DNA from 2 places in the Pseudoalteromonas sp. NSLLW24 genome. Region 2 is predicted to be linked to the other one. Evidence: predicted binding sites of a transcription regulator. Region 2 holds the regulator's gene; the other holds the start of a gene.

Region 1 (9,740 bases), on a different contig from region 2:
TGTTGAAACCATCATTGAAGAGCTCGAGAAAAATAAAATTAAGTTTGCTGTTATTGACTCTATTCAAGCGGTTGTAACCGAAACGGCAAATGGTAGCCCAGGTTCCCCTTCGCAAGTAAAAAGTGCCGCCCAAGCATTGACTCAATACTGTAAGCAAAATGATGTAACCATGTTCATTATTGCTCATGTAAATAAAAATAACGAAATAGCAGGTCCTCAAACACTTGTACATATTGTCGATGCGCTTTTACACATAGACACCAACGATGGGCAAATTAGAACCCTTAGGGCAAATAAAAACCGCTTTGGTGATATTGATACTGTTGGTATTTTTAAAATGTGCGAACGTGGTATGTTGAGTGTTGATAACCCGAGCGAAATATTTTTATCGGGGTCTACAACCGACTCGCCAGGCTCTACAATTACCTGTATCCGTAAAGGTAATCGAAATTTACTACTTGAGATTCAATGTTTAACTACCGAAACCGAGGCGGAATTTCCGCAGCGTGTTTGCGTTGGTTTAAACATGAACCGCATAAAAATGCTGACTGGCATATTACGAAAACACACTAAAACCAAAATATTCCACGATACGTTTTTTAATATTGTGGGTGGCCTAAGAATAGATGAAACAGAAACTTGTATTGATTTAGCATTAGTAACCGCGTTACTTAGCAGCTTAAACGAATTTGTTGTGCCTCGTACCACGTGTATTATGGGTGAGCTTAGCTTAAATGGCGATGTACGCCCAATTGACAGTGGCGTACCACGTGTTAAAGAAGCGGCACAACATGGTTTTACAGAAATATATATTCCATTTCGTAATTACCATAAGTCGATGGAAGGGCTGGGCGCTAAAATTACCCCAGTTAAAACAGTACATGAGTTGCTTAGTTTAATTAATTAATACTTACGGGTGTTAATGTGTAATGTTACTCTTAATAAAACTCGGTTTACACAAAGAATAGAATAAGGAAATAACATGAAAAAGTTAGTAATAGTTGCAGCGATTGTAGCTGCGGGCGTTGGTGGCGTGAGCTATGCAAATTATTTAGCTACACAAGAAGTGCGTGCAGAAGTAGATAAGCAACTTGCTTTAGTAAGCGAGCAAACTGGCGCTACATTTAAATACGCTGGTTTATCGGCAAGTGTTATTTCAAAAAGCGTAGAAATAACAAACATGGAAGTAATAAGCCCAGAGGGCGACAATGTTGCTAATATTCAAAGCATTGAAATAACTGGTTACGAGCCAGATAAAATATCACCGCATACATCATTTGATGTAAAAAGCTTTCAGTTTGATAAAGACTTTGTTTCAAAATTACCTGCTGATACAAACGAAATGCTCGCGTCGGCAAGTTACGACTTACATTCATCACTTGATTACGATGAAGAGTCTGGCAATAGTGATGTAGTAGTTAAGCTTGATGCAAAAGACATTGTTAGTTTTAATATGGATATGGGCTTGGCTAATTCAAAAGCATTAATGGATGCTTCATTAGCGATTAGTAAAGCGCAGCAAGAAGCGGGTAACCAGCCACTTACTTATGAGCAAGAGTTACAGCAGCAAACACTTGTTATGCAAGCAATGAGTAAGTTAGAGCCGCGCAATGTTAGCTTTGCCTTAAATAACCAAGGTAAGTTAAAAGATTTACTATCAAGCGAGCTTGAAAAGCAAGGCATGACGCTAGAGCAGATGGAAATGACGCTAGAGCAGCAGTTACAACAGGCTCCTGTAACTGAAAATATTGCAGAGGCTTTAACAAGCTTTGCTAAAGGTTTAAATTCATTCAGTGTGTCTGCAAAGCTACCTGAAGGTAAAACTATGATGGAAATTAACCAACAAGTTATGATGCTAGTAGGGCAACCTGAAGAGCTAGTTAAGTTTATTAACTTAGAAGTTAAAGGTGATTAAGCCTTAGTTTTGTATTAATAAAGGCGCCAATTGGCGCCTTTATTATTTTGTGTTGTTATAAGCAGTTAGTAACTCTGATTACTAAAGCAGTTTGCTTTTATGATATTGGTGATTATTTGTTGTGATGGTTTTATTTTTTCCATCGCTAAAAACTCATCAGGCTGATGCGCTTGGTTAATTGAGCCTGGGCCCATTACGATTGTTTCACAACCGAGTTGCTGGATAAACGGCGCTTCAGTGCAGTAATTTACTGCGACCGCTTTTTGCCCCGCTATTTTTTCAGCCATTTTAACTAAAGCACTGTCGGTGCTACCACTAAACGCCGGGATTGGTTCATGTAAATCAATAACGCTCACCGCATTTGGGTATTGCTGATTTATCTCTTTTGTTGCATCAAGCACTAATGCTTGTAGTTCTTGTACACTTAAACCTGGTAATGGGCGCATATCTATATGCATTTCACAGCAACCACAAATTCTATTCGCATTATCGCCACCATGAATATTACCTAAGTTTAATGTTGGATAAGGAATTTTAAAGTGATTTATTGAATACTTATGCTTTAATTGCTCTTTTAAGATCATCAATTTTGTGATCACTTTATGCATTACTTCAATGGCGTTAAGGCCACGTTCGGGATCTGAGCTATGCCCAGAGCGACCAACCACTCTTATTGCTGTACTCATATGGCCCTTGTGCATAAATACTGGCGTCATATCAGTAGGTTCGCCAATTATACAGCGTGCAGGTTTTAAATTAGGGTGCTTACATATTTGCTGTGCACCTGCCATAGTTGTTTCTTCATCGGCAGTGGCGAGTATTAAAATAGGTTGAGTTTGCTGCTTTTCATCAAGTTCACTAATCGCTTGTAATACAAAAGCAAAAAAGCCTTTCATATCAATGCTTCCTAGCCCGTACAATTTATTGTCGAGTTCGGTAAGTTCAAACGGATTGTGGTTCCAGCGGCTGTCATCAAAAGGCACTGTATCAGTGTGGCCCGCAAGCATTAACCCGCCATCGCCTTTTCCACGCTTTGCTAATAAATTAAAGCGGCCTTTACCTCCTTCTAATTCAATAATTTCACACGTAAAACCGAGTGTTTCGCACCACCTCGCAAGGAGTTCAATTACGTTTTTATTGCTCATACACAAGCTGTCTTCAATTGCACTAATAGAAGGGGCTGCAATCAATTGTTGATACATAGAAATAAACGAAGGCAAAGGCATAAAAAAATCCAAAATTATTATTCAATTTAATTGCATAACAATATAAAAGTATTTATGATGAATATCAATTCACTTTTTAAGCATAAATATATTAAAGTAAAGCTATGAAAATAATGCGACGATAATCTACAAATTCATTAAATTAAGTCTTAATTTAGCGTCTTAGCTAGTTTAAGCGAACAACATATATATTTAGCAGTAAATTTTAAAATAACGAGTAATCAATGAATGTAGTTATTATTGGCGCAAGCGGTTATAGCGGCGCAGAGTTAGCAAGCTTAGTTGCTAATCATCCAAACCTTACCTTAACAGGCTGTTATGTATCTGAGGGTAGCTTAGATAAAAATAAATTACTAAGTGATTTATACCCAGAGCACCTTGGCTTACTAGATTGTCCTTTACTTCCTCTTAGTGCATCAGCTTTTGATGACATTCAAAGTGATGCTGACTATGTGTGTTTATGTACCGATCACAAAGTAAGTGTTGATTTAGCGCCTCAATTTTTAGCTATGGGTAAAAAAGTATTTGATTTATCTGGTGGCTATCGCCTAGCAAATAATGATGATTACGTTACTTATTATGGTTTTGAGCATCAACACCCAGAGCTTTTAAATGAAGCGGCTTACGGTTTAGCAGAGTGGAACAGTGATGCTATCGCTAACGCAAAGCTAATTGCTGTTGCAGGCTGTTACCCAACAGCGGCGCTCAATGCACTTAAACCGCTTAAACAAGCAGGCTTATTGAGCAGCGAAAGTATTATTATTAATGCCGTTTCGGGTGTTACGGGTGCCGGGCGTAAAGCGAGTGTAGGAACACATTTTTGTGAGGTATCGCTTGCACCTTATGGTTTGTTTAACCATCGCCACGGTCCTGAAATTGAACAACACCTTGGCCACAAAGTATTATTTACACCGCATCTAGGTAGCTTTCCGCGCGGTATATTAGAAACTATTTATGTACAACTTAAGCCAGGCGTTACCAAGGAAAGCGTTGCATCTGCTTATCAAGTGCTTGCTAACGAACCATTAATTCGTTTGTTAGGCGATAAAATACCGTCAATTAAAGGTGTTGCTAAGCAACCATTTGTTGATATTGGTTGGCAGCAACAAGGCACGCAGTTAATTGTAATGTCTGCCATTGACAACTTATTAAAAGGCGCTGCTGGACAAGCTTTGCAGTGTATTAATATTTCTATGAATTTAGATCACACTACGGGCTTAAAAGGAGCGTTTTAAATGAGTAAAAAAACGTGGGTTATTAAACTCGGTGGTGCAGTACTTAATACAGAAAATGCAGCAAAAGCGTTATTTGACGTGCTAAGCGAGCAAAAAAATGATGAGTTTGTCATTGTTCATGGCGGTGGTTCTTTAGTAGATACATGGCTAAAGCAAGCGGGTTTTGCTAGTGCTAAACACCAAGGTTTACGTATTAGTCCAGCAGAGCAAATGCCTTATATAGTGGGTGCGCTTGCAGGTTGCGCTAATAAACAATTAATGACTCAAGCTATAAGCGCAGGGCATAAGCCTGTCGGCTTAAGTCTTTTTGAGGCGGGTGTGACTGCAACCCAAAAATTAAAAGCGCTTTGCTTAGTGGGTAAATGCACAAGTAACGACGATTCTATCATCAATGATTTACTTAGAATTTCTCGTTTACCTATTGTTAGCTCTATCGGCTTTGATGAACAAGGCTTGTGGTACAACGTAAATGCAGATGAAGCTGCAGCGGCTATTGCCAGTAATTTAAATGCAGAACTAATTTTTATGACGGATGTAGAAGCGGTACTTGACGCAAATAAACAACCGTTACATCAACTTGACACAAAACACATTGATACTTTAATTACAGATGGAGTAATTGTGGGCGGGATGGAGGTCAAAGTTAAGACCAGCCTTCACGCTGCCCAACATTTACGACGCGGTGTGTATATTTCCAGCTGGCAAAAGCCAGAAAATTTAACTGCTCTGCTGCAAGGCGAGCATGTCGGAACAAAGATTACACCATAGGTTTATTATGTTTGAGAATTTTTTAACGGGTTTAGAATTAGACCAAGAAGGCGCACTTAATTTATTAAAGTTAGCGCAAGATATAAAAGCAAAGCCAGAAAAATACAGCCAAGTATTATCGGGTAAATCAATCGTAACATTGTTTGAAAAACAAAGTTTACGTACACGTTTATCGTTTGATATAGGTATTAATCGCCTTGGTGGTCATGCTGTTTATTTAGATCAGCAAAATGGCGCTATGGGTGCACGTGAATCAATTAAAGATTTTGCACTTAATATTTCTACTTGGGCCGACGGTATTGTGGCGCGTGTAAATCAGCACAGCACATTAACCACGTTAGGTGAATATTCATCGGTACCTGTGGTAAATAGCTTGTGTGACTTGTACCACCCTTGCCAAGCGCTTGCTGATTTTTTAACACTTCAAGAAGTACATGGCGATGTGAGTCAGCTTAAAGTAGCTTACTTAGGTGAGGGCAATAACGTGACTCATTCATTGATGTTACTTGCCGCAACGCTAGGTACTGACTTTGTTGCTGTAACACCAAAAGGGTGTTCGCCAGATTCACAAATACTTAAAAAAGCAGAGCAAATTGCAGCAATGAATGGCGCATCAGTCATGGTGAGCGATAGAGTTGAAGCTGCAGTTGGTGCAAACGTTGTATACGCAGATACATGGGTATCAATGGGTGATACAACGCCGCTTGAGCAAGTAAAAGAAAAATACATGCCTTATCAATTAAACCAGGCATTGCTAGATCAAACAGGTGCGACTACGGTATTACATTGCCAACCGGCACACCGTGAATTTGAAATTACCTCTGAGGTAATGGATGGTCCAGCATCAAAAATCATTCAACAAGCAGAGAATCGCATGCATGCGCAAAATGCTCTGCTAGTTACATTACTAAATCCAAATTTTGTTAAGGAACACCTATGAGTTCAATTAAAAAAGTCGTTTTAGCCTATTCTGGTGGTCTTGATACGTCGGCTATCGTGCCATGGTTAAAAGAAAACTACGGCTGTGAAGTAATCGCGTTTGTTGCCGATGTAGGTCAAGGCGCTGAAGAACTTGAAGGCGTAGAAGCTAAAGCAATTGCCTCTGGTGCATCTGAATGTTACGTAGTTGACTTAAAAGATGAAATGGTAAGTGATTACATTTACCCAACGCTTAAAACGGGCTCAATTTACGAAGGTACTTATTTATTAGGTACTTCTATGGCGCGCCCAATTATTGCTAAAGCACAAGTTGAAATTGCACGTAAAGTAGGTGCTGATGCACTTTCTCATGGTTGTACTGGTAAAGGTAATGACCAAGTTCGTTTTGAATCATGTTTTGCAGCACTAGCCCCTGATTTAAAAGTAATTGCGCCATGGCGTGAGTGGGACTTATCGAGCCGTGAATCATTACTTGATTACTTAGCAGAGCGTGACATTCCGTGTTCAGCATCTGCTACAAAAATTTATAGCCGTGATGCTAACGCATGGCATATTTCGCACGAAGGTGGTGAGCTTGAAGACCCATGGTGTCAACCAACTGAACAAGTATGGACTTGGACTAACTCTCCAGAGCAAGCACCAGATAAATCAGAACTAGTAACATTAAAAGTTGTTGAAGGCGAAGTGGTTGCTGTAAATGGCGTAGAGCTTAAACCTTACGATTGTTTAGTTAAATTAAACGATATTGCATCGCCTCATGGTGTTGGACGTGTTGATATTGTAGAAAATCGTTTAGTTGGCATGAAGTCACGCGGTTGTTATGAAACGCCAGGCGGTACAGTCATTATGGCAGCGCTTCAAGCCATTGACGAGCTAGTGCTTGATAAAGCAAGCCGTAAGTGGAAAGAAGTACTCGGTGGCGAGTTCTCGCATTTAGTATACGACGGCCGTTGGTTTACGCCTCTTAAAGATTCTATTTTAGCCGGTGCTGAAGCACTTTCTAAAGTGGCAACAGGTGAAGTGGTACTTAAGCTATACAAAGGCCAAGTAACTGCAGTTCAAAAGCAGTCACCAAATAGCTTATACAGCGAAGCATTTGCTACATTTGGCGAAGATGATGTGTACGACCAATCACACGCTGAAGGCTTTATTCGTTTATTCTCGCTTTCAAGCAGAATTTCAGCACTCGCTAAAAAGTAATTTATTACGCCCCTTATAAAACGGGCACTACAGGGTTTGGAGAGATTTCATGGCATTATGGGGCGGACGTTTTTCTACGGGTCCAGATGAGGCGTTTAAGCAATTTAACGACTCTCTTCCCTTTGACTACCAGTTAGCAGAGCAAGATATTATTGGCTCTGTGGCATGGGCTGGTGCACTTGAACAGGTAAGTGTACTTTCAAGTGACGAGCACACAAGATTAGTGGCTGCATTAAATGAGCTGCTTGAAGAAGTTAAAGCAGATCCACAAGCGGTAGCTACTTCAGGTGCAGAGGATATTCATTCACATGTTGAAGCAGCTCTAATTGAAAAAGTAGGTGATTTAGCTAAAAAATTACATACAGGCCGAAGCCGTAATGACCAAGTTGCCACCGACTTTAGATTATGGTGCCGTGATACGGCTGACCATTTACTAGATGCTATTGCACAGCTTAAAGGCGAGTTTGTAGCGCTTGCAGAGCGAGAGCTTGGCACAATATTACCAGGTTACACGCACTTACAGCGCGCACAACCAGTATTGTTTAGCCACTGGTGTATGGCGTATGTAGAGATGCTAGAGCGTGATGAAAGCCGCCTGCAAGATGCTAAAGCGCGCATGAATTTTTGCCCATTAGGCAGTGGTGCATTAGCAGGTACTGCTTATCCGATTGATCGCCAAGCATTAGCGCATGGGCTAGGTTTTACAGCGGCTACAAAAAACAGCCTTGATGGTGTATCTGATCGTGATTTTGTTTTAGATCTTTTAAGTTGTGCGTCTATTTCGATGATTCACTTATCTCGTATGTCAGAGGATCTGATTTTTTATAATTCGGGTGAAGCCGGATTTATAGAGCTTGCTGATAACGTAACATCAGGCTCATCGCTCATGCCTCAGAAAAAAAATCCTGATGCACTCGAGCTTATTCGCGGTAAAACCGGACGTGTGTTTGGTGCATTTAGCGCTATGATGATGACGTTAAAAGCGCTGCCACTTGCATACAATAAAGATATGCAAGAGGATAAAGAAGGGCTATTCGACGCTATGCCAACATGGCTTGCATGTATTCATATGGCGCAAGCATGTATTAAAGGCGTTAAAGTAAATGGCGATAAGACACTTGCTGCAGCAAAAGGAGGGCATGCAAATGCCACCGAACTTGCTGATTACTTAGTTGCTAAAGGTGTGCCATTTAGAGAAGGGCATCACATTGTAGGTGTACTTGTACAGCTTGCGATTAGCGAAGGTAAAACGCTTGAAGAGCTATCGCTTGAGCAGTACAAATCAGTAAACACTGTATTTGAAGACGATGTTTACCCAGTACTTGAAATTGATGCATGTATAAAAGCACGTAAAGCCCTTGGTGGGACGTCTATTGAACAAGTAACGAATGCTGTTAAAGAAGCCAAAAAAAAACAGCAAATAACGGTACGTGATGCAAATTTAGATGATGTAGAAGCAATTGCCACGCTTATACAGCATTGGGCAACGGTAGGTGAAAACCTGCCTCGTGCAAAAAGCGATATGGTGCACTCTATTAACGAGTTTGCAGTAACAGAAATAAATGGAAAAGTGTCGGGCTGTGCGTCGTTATACATTTACGATACCGGCCTTGCTGAAATACGCTCATTGGGTATAGACCCAAAAAGTAAAGTGTCGGGGCAGGGTAGACAGCTTGTAGATCATCTACTTACTAAAGCCAAAAAATTGGCACTTAACCGAGTTATTGTATTAACACGCGTACCAGATTTTTTTGAACAACAACGTTTTACTTTTTGTAGCAAAGACTCTTTGCCTGAAAAAGTAATGAAAGATTGTGAACTTTGCCTTCGTAAAGAAAATTGTGACGAAGTAGCAATGGAATATATTTTGAAGTTAAGTACACGTGCGGAGATCCCGTGTAAATACGTAGCTTAAAATCCCTGGATACAAAAAACGTACGGTTATCCCTGTGCGTTTTTTTATGTTTGTAGTAAACTGGTCGGAGCTGTTTGGTTTGATTATATAAGTATGTTTTGAGTAAATTTTAAGGTGTCAAAAAAAGTTGGCACATTGGTTGCTTTGTATAAAGTAGATAGCAAAATAGCTATCACTACTTTAAACAGGTGATGCATTTATCTACATAATAATGTGGTTAAAAGTTGCACCAAATATAATTAAAACTTTTACAAGGATCAATCACATGCAAGTTTCAGCTAATAGCCAAGTACAAATGCAAGCATACAACAAAACACAACAATTAAAGCCTGCAATGGAACAAACTGCTAGCCCTAAAACCCTGCAATCTGATACAGTAAGCTTCTCTCAAGAGGCGATGACTGCTGCGAGTACTGATTTACAGCGTGGTGGCGCTGCAATCCTTTCAGGTGGTTCAGGTACTCGCCCTAAGTAATACAAGGTATTGAATGTTTTTAGCTGAGTTTTTTGGTTTGTTTTCGCTGTCAGCCTTCTCAATGTGG
Region 2 (9,740 bases):
ATTGCTCATAAATATTACCGCCACCAATAATCATTACTTCTTCAACAGCACAAACTAGTTCTAGTGCGGCCTCTGGTGTAGTTACCACTTCAATACCCTGTGCAGTATATTCGCTGTTTCGAGTAATAATAATATTACGACGCCCAGGTAAAGGACGGCCTATTGACTCAAAAGTTTTACGACCCATGATCACAGGTTTACCCGTAGTTATTTTTTTAAAATGCTGAAGATCCGCAGGTAAATGCCATGGCATTTTATTATCTAGGCCAATTACACGGTTATTTGCCATTGCTGCAATCATTGAAATTATCATAATAAACACCTAGTACTTTATTCTTAAACAAAGAAAAAGGAGCATAAGCTCCTTTTTAATAAATTCTATTTAATTAACGCTCGTAGACAACTTCTACGTCGTAATCATCTTCATCCCAGTCGTCCCAATCATCATCATTGCCTTTACCTTTAGTGGCTTTTTCATGATAGGTATCCCACTTGAATTCAACTTCTTCATCTTCAACTTGTACAAACTTCTCTTTAGGCATGCTATCAAGTAGTGTCATTATGTTGTGGATTAAAGGTTGAGTATTAAGTTTATTAATTGCTGAAATGTGATAAATATTTTCAGTTTCGCCCAGCTCTTCTGCAATCGCTTCGCATAGCGCTTTTGCTTCATCTTCTGGTAATAAATCTATTTTATTAAACACTAACCAGCGTGGTTTTTCAGCTAATTTAGGACTGTATTGGTGTAGCTCGTTAATAATCGAGAATGCATTATCAACAGGGTTTGAACCATCTACCGGCATTACATCAATAATGTGCAATAACACACGACAACGCTCTAAATGCTTCAAGAAGCGAATACCTAGGCCTGCACCATCAGATGCACCTTCAATTAGACCCGGAATATCGGCTATAACAAATGATTTATTTGCTTCTGGACGTACCACACCTAAATTAGGAATAAGCGTCGTGAATGGGTAATCAGCTACTTTTGGTCTTGCTGCAGATACACTGCGGATAAACGTAGATTTACCTGCATTTGGTAATCCTAGTAAGCCTACATCAGCTAATAATAGTAACTCTAACTTTAAGTTACGTACTTCACCGGGTGTGCCCAATGTTTTTTGACGAGGTGCTCGGTTAGTACTTGATTTAAAACGTGCATTCCCCAAGCCGTGGAAACCACCTTTTGCAACCAAAATTCGTTGACCATCTTGAGTTAAGTCGCCAAGTCCCTCTTGGGTATCAACATCCATGATGCGCGTGCCTACAGGCACCATAACAAATAAGTCATCGGCTTTTCGGCCTGTACAGTTACGGCTACGACCGTTAGTACCACGTTCAGCTCTATGAAAGCGCTCAAACTGATAATCAATTAGGGTATTTAAGTTTTCATCAGCTTGTAGATAAACACTACCACCGTCTCCACCGTCACCGCCGTCTGGTCCACCATCTGGAACATATTTTTCACGACGGAAAGACACGATGCCGCTGCCACCGTCTCCAGCTTCTGCGCGAATTTCTACTTCATCTACAAACTTCATGATTACTCACTTTAGGGATTGGCTTGTTTAATAACTCTATTATATACCCAAGCCAACACAAATGCAGGCTTGGGTATATATTTTGACTGACTACAAAACAAAAAACCCCGCAAAGGCGGGGTTTTTAACTACCTTACTGATTACTCAGTTACGATAGTTACGTATTTACGGTTTAAAGGACCTTTTTGTTCAAACTGAACTTTACCATCTGCTTTTGCGAAGATAGTGTGGTCTTTACCGATACCTACGTTAGTACCAGGGTGGAAACGAGTTCCACGCTGACGAACAATGATGCTACCCGCTAGAACTGATTCGCCACCAAAACGCTTAACACCTAGGCGTTTGCTTTCTGAATCGCGACCGTTACGAGTACTACCAGCTGCTTTTTTATGTGCCATTTCTAAGTACCTCTAATTAAGCGCTAATGCTAGTGATTTTAACTTCAGTGAACCATTGACGATGGCCCATTTGCTTACGAGAATGCTTACGGCGTCTAAATTTAACAACCTTAATCTTCTCACCGCGACCATGTGAAACAACCTCAGCTGTTATCTTGCCACCGTTTACGAACGGTACACCGATCTCGATTTTCTCACCATCAGCAACTAAAAGTACTGAATCAAATTCTACTGCCGCACCAGTTTCAACGTCTAATTTTTCAAGACGAATCGTTTGACCTTCAGTCACACGATGCTGTTTACCACCACTTTGGAAAACCGCGTACATAATTAACTCCGTCTGTGCACCCTCAAATCGGCGCAACTAAAATATTCTTCGATAGGGCGCGAAGTTTACGCTAACGCGAAATAACTAGCAAGCCTATTTTGTAATTAAAATGAATAAAAAGTAGCTGCTTTGAGAGCAATTCAATATTTACCCCATTTTATATTAATTAGCCCTTTTGCCAAGCGCTTTTTAACTCTTAGTCGAAATAAATTAATGTACTCAAATATGACCCTCACAGCTTAATATCTAAGCACACCATAAACTGTATATTGATTATCAATTAATCAGTTATCTTGGCTAATTCAGTCTAAATTAAGTACTTTAATAGTGTTTTTTCAATCAATCGTCACAAAATATCGAGCTAGTGCATTTTTTGTTGTACAATCTGCGCCGTTCACACATAAAAATTGGCTCGGAGATCAATGGATATAAAAGCTATCCAGGCGTTAATCGAAAGCGATATGAATGACGTCAATCAACTTATACATGCGCAAATGCGCTCAGATGTGGCGTTAGTTAATCAGCTTGGTTTATATATAGTTAGCAGTGGCGGCAAACGCGTTCGTCCAATGCTCGCGATTTTAGCAGCCAAAGCGCTCGGTTATCAGGGTAAAGATCACATAACACTTGCAACAATTGTTGAGTTTATTCATACAGCAACGCTATTGCATGATGATGTTGTAGATGAATCAAACTTACGACGTGGCACGCCTACAGCAAATGCTGAATTTGGTAATGCTGCTAGCGTATTGGTTGGTGACTTTATTTACACTCGTTCATTTCAGCTTATGGTTGGTCTTGGAAAAATGCAGATTATGCAAATACTTGCCGATGCAACAAACATTATTGCTGAAGGTGAAGTATTGCAGTTAATGAACTGCAACGACCCAGATACGACCGAAGCCAGTTATATGCAGGTTATTTACTCTAAAACAGCTAAGTTGTTTGAAGCAGCGACAGGCCTTGCTGCCATTATTACTGAGCAAGACCAAACTACTCTCGATGCGCTAAACCTATATGGTATGCATTTAGGTACTGCGTTTCAGCTAGTAGACGATGTACTCGATTACAATGCAGATGCTGAGCAGTTGGGTAAAAACATTGGTGATGATTTAGCTGAAGGCAAACCAACGCTTCCACTTATTTATGCTATGCAACATGGTAGCGAGCAGCAAACGCAGCTTATTCGTGATGCAATAGAGCACAGTAATGGTATGGAGCATTTAGAAGAAATTTTATCGGCACTAAAGCAAACTAATGCGCTTGAATTTACAATGCAAAAAGCAGAGCTTGAAGCTGACAAAGCTATTGCCTGTTTAGACTTTTTAGCTGAGTCTGACTATAAGCAAGCACTCATAAGCCTTGCCCGTATTGCGGTTGACCGCGACCACTAGTTTTAACCAGTTACACAGTGTGAAATTAATTCTGAGCAATAAAAAAGCCTGCAAATGCAGGCTTTTTTGTTATTCTACTTTGGCTATTACGCCATGAAATCAACACCTTCTTTGATGTCTTTTTTCAGTGTTTCAAGCATGTCATTTTTTGCTTTTGTTTCAAATGCGCTTAGTTCGCCGTAAGAAAGAATTTCTTCTACGCCGTTTTTACCTAAACGTACTGGATGTGCAAAGTACTCTGCATCGCCATTTTCAACAGCAACGTAAGCGTAATCTACAACTTCCTCACCTTGTAGGCCTTTAACTAAAGACATACAAAAACGAGCTGCAGCAGCACCCATAGATAGCGTAGCTGAACCACCGCCTGCTTTAGCATTTACAACTTCAGTACCCGCATTTTGGATACGTGGAGTAAGTGCAGCAACTTCTTCATCTGTGAAAGAAACACCTTCAACTTGAGAAAGTAGAGGAAGAATAGTTGTGCCTGAGTGACCACCAATTACTGGTACTTTAACAGTTGCTACGTCTACGCCTTTAAGTTCAGCAACAAATGCTTCTGAACGAATAACGTCAAGCGTAGTAATACCGAATACACGTTTAGCGTCGTAAGTACCTGCTTTTTTGAATACTTCAGCAACGATTGGAACTGTGCCATTTACTGGGTTAGTAATAATACCTACTAACGCTTTAGGACAGCTGGCAACAATGCCTTCTGCTAAAGTTTTGATGATACCAGCATTTACATTAAATAAATCAGCACGATCCATACCTGGTTTACGTGGCATACCCGCTGGGATAAGAACGATGTCAGAGCCTTCAAGCGCTTTGTTTAATTCGTCTGCGCCAAAGCCTGCTACTTTAACATCTGTTGGGATGTGAGAAAGGTCAACCGCAACACCTGGTACTACTGGTGCAACATCATAAAGTGATAATTCAGAGCCAGCTGGTAAGCCTGTTTTTAATAATAAAGACAACGCTTGGCCGATACCGCCTGCAGCACCTAATACAGCAACTTTCATTGGAATTCTCCGTAATTTGAGGTAGGAAACATTTGTGGCTCTTAAGATAATGAAATTAGCGACTAAAAACAAATTTATCCTGTCTATTTCAAGTATATTTTCGACCATAGTCGTAAACTTTTGTGATTTAACGCATCAAACTGGCAAGTTAACTAAACAACTGCTGCATAATTATTCATTTTTGTGTAGAATTTGCGGCATAAATAACAAAAACGAATAAAGACTATGCAACCACAAGATAAACAAGAAGCACTGGTAAAAGCATTTAAATCACTATTAAAAGAAGAAAATTTTGGCTCTCAAGGCGAAATAGTTGATGCATTAAAAGATCAAGGCTTTGACAATATAAGCCAAAGTAAAGTATCGCGCATGCTAAGTAAATTTGGTGCTGTACGCACACGTAACGCTAAACAAGAAATGGTTTACTGCTTACCTGCTGAAATGGGTGTACCTACGGCTAAAAGTCCATTACGCCAATTAGTAATCGATATTATGCACAACGAAATGATGATCATTATTCGTACCAGTCCAGGCGCCGCTCAGCTTATCGCTCGTTTATTAGATTCATTAGGTAAAGCAGATGGCGTACTAGGAACAATTGCAGGCGACGATACTATTTTTATCGCTCCTGCTAAAATATCTGAAATAGATGTAACACTTGAACGTGTTCGCATTTTATTTGATACGGTTTAATAGCAAACTAAATTTGTTTTAAAAACCCGACTGAAGGCGCAAAGAAAGCAGAACCCATATCGGCTTGAGTAAAATCAAGCCAGTGGTCGTAACAATCCCCTTCCCCTAAACGACTATTAAGTACTTTTTCAAATGCGGTGCCCGTACAAGCGCATGTAATTGATAACATTCCCTGCTCATACACATCGCCATAAGGCATGCTCTGATTTAATAATAGCGGTTGTCCGTCTTCGTCTTTTAGTTCGCTACGTGAAGCATGGCTGGTTTCGATCGCAGGGGTAATTAGCGTGTTATCAAGGCGCGTACGTCCCATTATTTGTTCTTGCTCGCTCAATGATAAGTGCTGCCACATAGTTAAATCATGCTTATAACGCTGTACATGAATATAACTCCCCTGATCTTCAAAATTGCCAGGGTTACTAATTAAAGCCGTAGCGCGCTTTTTTCTTCCATGTGCGGTGTCGCCACCATAAATAAAACCATTAAAATCACGACCATCTAAAAAGCGAAAATTACGAATTTGCTCCACCAGCTCAACATCGGGGGCAAATAGTTTTAAAATTTGCAGCGCAAATAAATGGTTAACGTCTTCACGGTCAGAGCGAATTTGCACAAATAAATCGCACGGTTGTACGCTCATTTGATGATCGCTATGGTTTATATTAGGAAAGCTCTGTAATTCGCTTGGGATGTATTCAGGGAGGATATGCGGCCAATATTGCGCACCAATAGCAACCATACAAGAGAGCATTGATTCTGAAAATTGATCGCTAAATTCTTCTTCAATAGCGCTTACTTGTTTTAACTTTGCGCGAAGTGATTCATCTTGACCATCAAACACATTAAAAAATAAGTGCAAACCGTGTAAGTTTGCTTCAGCACAAATCCCTGATTGCGCTTGCGCCATTGTTATTCCTTAGTTTTATAGATAAAAACACAGCGAATAACAAATTAATTACGATTCGAAAAAATTCACCGTGTGAGGTTTTATTTTTATTATAACCTGCTCATTATTTTCAAATGACTGGCCATATTGTGCAGCAACTTCAATTTCTTGTTCATCAATAACAAGTGAATAAACATACGCCGAACCAATAAAGCGACGACTTATGATTGTAGCTCGCTTGCTGAGTTTGTCACTTTGGTTATCTGCCACTAATTCTATTTGATGAGGGCGCACATATATAAGCCCTACGCTTACGTTTTGCTTACTCTCAACATAGGACTCGACTAAACCAAATGGTGTTTTATATTCAGTTGCTGTTAATACTTCTGCGCTCAAGTATATGCCTTGACCCAGAAACTCTGCAACCTCCTTTGAACATGGAGCTGCAAAAAGCTGCTCAGGCGTGCCTTGTTGCTCAATTTTACCGCGATGCATAATGGCAAGTGTATCTGAAAAGGCAAACGCCTCTTCTTTTGAATGTGTAACAAACACAGCAGATACTTGGGTTGCCTTAATAATTCGACGTATATCGGCAATTAATTCAAAGCGTACTTGTGTGTCGATATTTGAAAAGGGCTCATCAAGTAGCAATAAACTAGGCTTATAAGCTAATGCACGAGCAATAGCTACACGCTGCTGTTGACCACCCGATAACTGATGCGGGAACCTGTCGGCACAGCCAATTAAATGTACCAGCTTAAGCATTTCATCAACGCGTTGCTGCTTTTGAGCTTTACTCATTTTACTAAGCCCAAATGCGATATTATTTGCTACAGTTAAATGCGGAAACAATGCATAATCTTGAAACATCATGCCGATGTTACGGTGCTCAGGCGAGACAAACGATTGCTCATCACTCACTAATTTACCGTCTATAAAAATAGACCCTTGCTTAGCTTCAATTAAACCTGCAATCGCTTTTAACGTGGTCGTTTTGCCGCACCCACTCGCTCCGAGTAGACAAACAATTTCATCTTTACCCACCGTTAAATCTAAATCGTGAATAACCTTTGTGCCGTTATAGTGATAGCTCACGCCTTGTAAAATTAAACTACTCATTTAACTACGCTGCTCCATAGAACGATTAATAAAATACAAAGGAATAAACCCAACAATAACAATAAATAATGCCGATATAGAAGCAAGCTCTAACTGCTCGTCACTCACATACTGAAATACATGAGTAGCTAAGCTTTCAAAATTAAACGGTCTGAGCAATAGCGCAGCCGGCAGTTCTTTCATGCACTCAATAAATACCAATAACGCAGCAGTAAGCAATCCTCTTCGCAGTAAAGGTAGGTGCACTAAACGCAGTGTTTGTCCTTGGCTTTTACCCATTGATTGGCTTGCCATATCAAGTGATGGGCTAATACGTAAAAAACTCGACTCAATTGCTCCGTGTGCAATGGCGTAAAACCTAACAATATAAGCAATAATAATAGTAAAAATGCTACCTGTAAGCAGCAAGCCAATATCTAAATTATACGGCTCGAGCGCTGTGTTAATGGTGTTCTCTAATAACGTAAGCGGTAATAAAACCGCAATAGCGAGTACAGTTCCTGGCAACGCATAACCTGTGCTTGCTAAACGCCCGGGAATAAGCGGATACGCTTGCTTTGCCACACGCTGATAAAAAACGACAAAAACACTCAACGTAATCGTTATTAGGCTCACAACCCCAGCCACTTTTAAACTTTGCCAAGCGTAACTAAAAAACTCTACATTCCATGCTTTATCAAAGTAGGTAATGGCGTAATTTATAAGTACTGCAATAGGGATTACAAACGCGATAAATAAAATAAAGCTGCAAAATGCCGTTGCGAGCCAAGCTGACTTTCCTTTTAATACATAGAGAGATTCACTATTTACACTTGATTGGCGCTCAAATACAGCTTGGTTACGACGACTAAAGCGCTCTGCCATTAATGCTAAAAATAACAGTAATAACATCACACCCGATATTTTAGCTGCCGCTGTAAGTGAGTAATAACCAAACCACGTATCGTATACGGCAGTCGTTAATGTACTTACGGCAAAATAACTCACTGTTGCAAAGTCAGCCATGGTTTCCATACTTATAAGCGCAAGAGCCGCCACAATAGCCCCACGAGAGAGTACTAAGCTTACTTTAAAGAAACTTTGCCAAGGAGATAATCCCATTAACTGGCTAGCTTGTACTAATTTGAATGACTGCTCGCGAAGAGCCGTTTTAAAAATCAAAAATAAATACGGATAAAGCACCAAGGCAATCATAACGATGGCGCCGGGTAATGTACGTATATCAAAAAACCAATAGTCATTAGGCGATTGCCAACCAAACCATTCTCTCAGCGCTATTTGCACCGGGCCCGCATAATCTAATAAATCAGTGTATACATAGGCAATAATATAGGTGGGCATAGCAAGGGGCAGCATAAGTGCCCATTCAAACTGTTTTTTACCCGGGAAACTACAGTAAGCCGTTAGCCATCCAAGTGGCAAAGCTATGGCGCAGCTAAGGACGCAAACACCTAAAACAAGCAATACGGTATTGGTTATGTAATCCCAAAGCACGGTATCCCACAGGTGAGAAAACACCTCAGAGCTACCTTGTAGAGATTCAAAAAGAAGAAAAAACAACGGGGCCGATAGAATTAAGCCAGTCGACCACGCAAAGAGCTGCCATTTAGACAGCTTAAATTTATTAGTCATTAAAGATCGAACTTCACCTCATCAATTAGCTTAAGCGCTAACGGACGATATTTACTAATCTCATCAAGTGGCAAGCTGTCTTCTTTAAAACTCCCCCAAGACGCAACCAAACTTGATAGTTCAACACCCGACTTAACTGGATACTCCATATTTAATGAGGCATACATGTTTTGTGCTTTGCTGTCGGTCATATATTCTATGAGCTTTAATGCATTTTCAGGGTTTTTAGCATATTTGGTAATAACCGCACCCGAAACATTTATGTGTGAGCCACGATTAGTTTGATTCGGAAAGTTAATATTTACGGCCTCAGCCCAACCTTTTTGTTCTTTATCTTCTAGCATTTTACCAAGGTAGTAACTATTACCTAATGCCAAGTTACATAAACCTTCTTTAACGGCTTTAACTTGAGCACGATCGTTACCTTGAGGTTTACGTGCTAAATTAGCCTTAACACCTTCAAGCCACTCTTTGGTTTGCGCTTCACCATGGTGTGCAATCATAGAAGCCACTAAACCTAAGTTATATGGATGTTTGCCAGAACGCGTACAAATTTGTCCTTTGTATTTAGGATCTGCTAAATCTTCATAAGTGAGCTTAGGTAACGCACCAATTCGCTCTTTTGATGAATACACATTACGCACTCGCTTAGTAAGCGCGACCCATTGGCCATCACCGTCACGAAAAGCTGCAGGCACGTTATTATTTACACTGTCACTTTTTATAG

The links. The regulator ArgR, encoded in region 2, controls arginine synthesis, uptake and breakdown. The targets are predictions, from matches to a motif close to ANTGAATANNTATTCANT.
Region 1: a site for ArgR is predicted at 3,198-3,215, ahead of argC (N-acetyl-gamma-glutamyl-phosphate reductase). Genes of this name have one in related genera too.

Annotation. Positions count from the first base shown of each region.
Region 1 covers NZ_JADYWQ010000002.1:39,740-49,479, forward strand. Annotated here, with positions in the region: gene radA (DNA repair protein RadA) at 1-907, shown strand, start outside; gene I6E72_RS01805 (hypothetical protein) at 983-1,915, shown strand; gene argE (acetylornithine deacetylase) at 1,981-3,141, opposite strand; gene argC (N-acetyl-gamma-glutamyl-phosphate reductase) at 3,366-4,376, shown strand; gene argB (acetylglutamate kinase) at 4,377-5,144, shown strand; gene I6E72_RS01825 (ornithine carbamoyltransferase) at 5,152-6,084, shown strand; gene I6E72_RS01830 (argininosuccinate synthase) at 6,081-7,283, shown strand; gene argH (argininosuccinate lyase) at 7,333-9,198, shown strand; gene I6E72_RS01840 (hypothetical protein) at 9,464-9,673, shown strand; gene I6E72_RS01845 (hypothetical protein) at 9,687-9,740, shown strand, end outside.
Region 2 covers NZ_JADYWQ010000005.1:163,359-173,098, reverse strand. Annotated here, with positions in the region: gene folA (type 3 dihydrofolate reductase) at 1-313, opposite strand, end outside; gene cgtA (Obg family GTPase CgtA) at 387-1,544, opposite strand; gene rpmA (50S ribosomal protein L27) at 1,685-1,942, opposite strand; gene rplU (50S ribosomal protein L21) at 1,959-2,270, opposite strand; gene ispB (octaprenyl diphosphate synthase) at 2,693-3,664, shown strand; gene mdh (malate dehydrogenase) at 3,751-4,683, opposite strand; gene argR (transcriptional regulator ArgR) at 4,909-5,376, shown strand; gene I6E72_RS07105 (Dyp-type peroxidase) at 5,384-6,283, opposite strand; gene I6E72_RS07100 (ABC transporter ATP-binding protein) at 6,332-7,381, opposite strand; gene I6E72_RS07095 (ABC transporter permease) at 7,382-9,013, opposite strand; gene I6E72_RS07090 (Fe(3+) ABC transporter substrate-binding protein) at 9,013-9,740, opposite strand, start outside.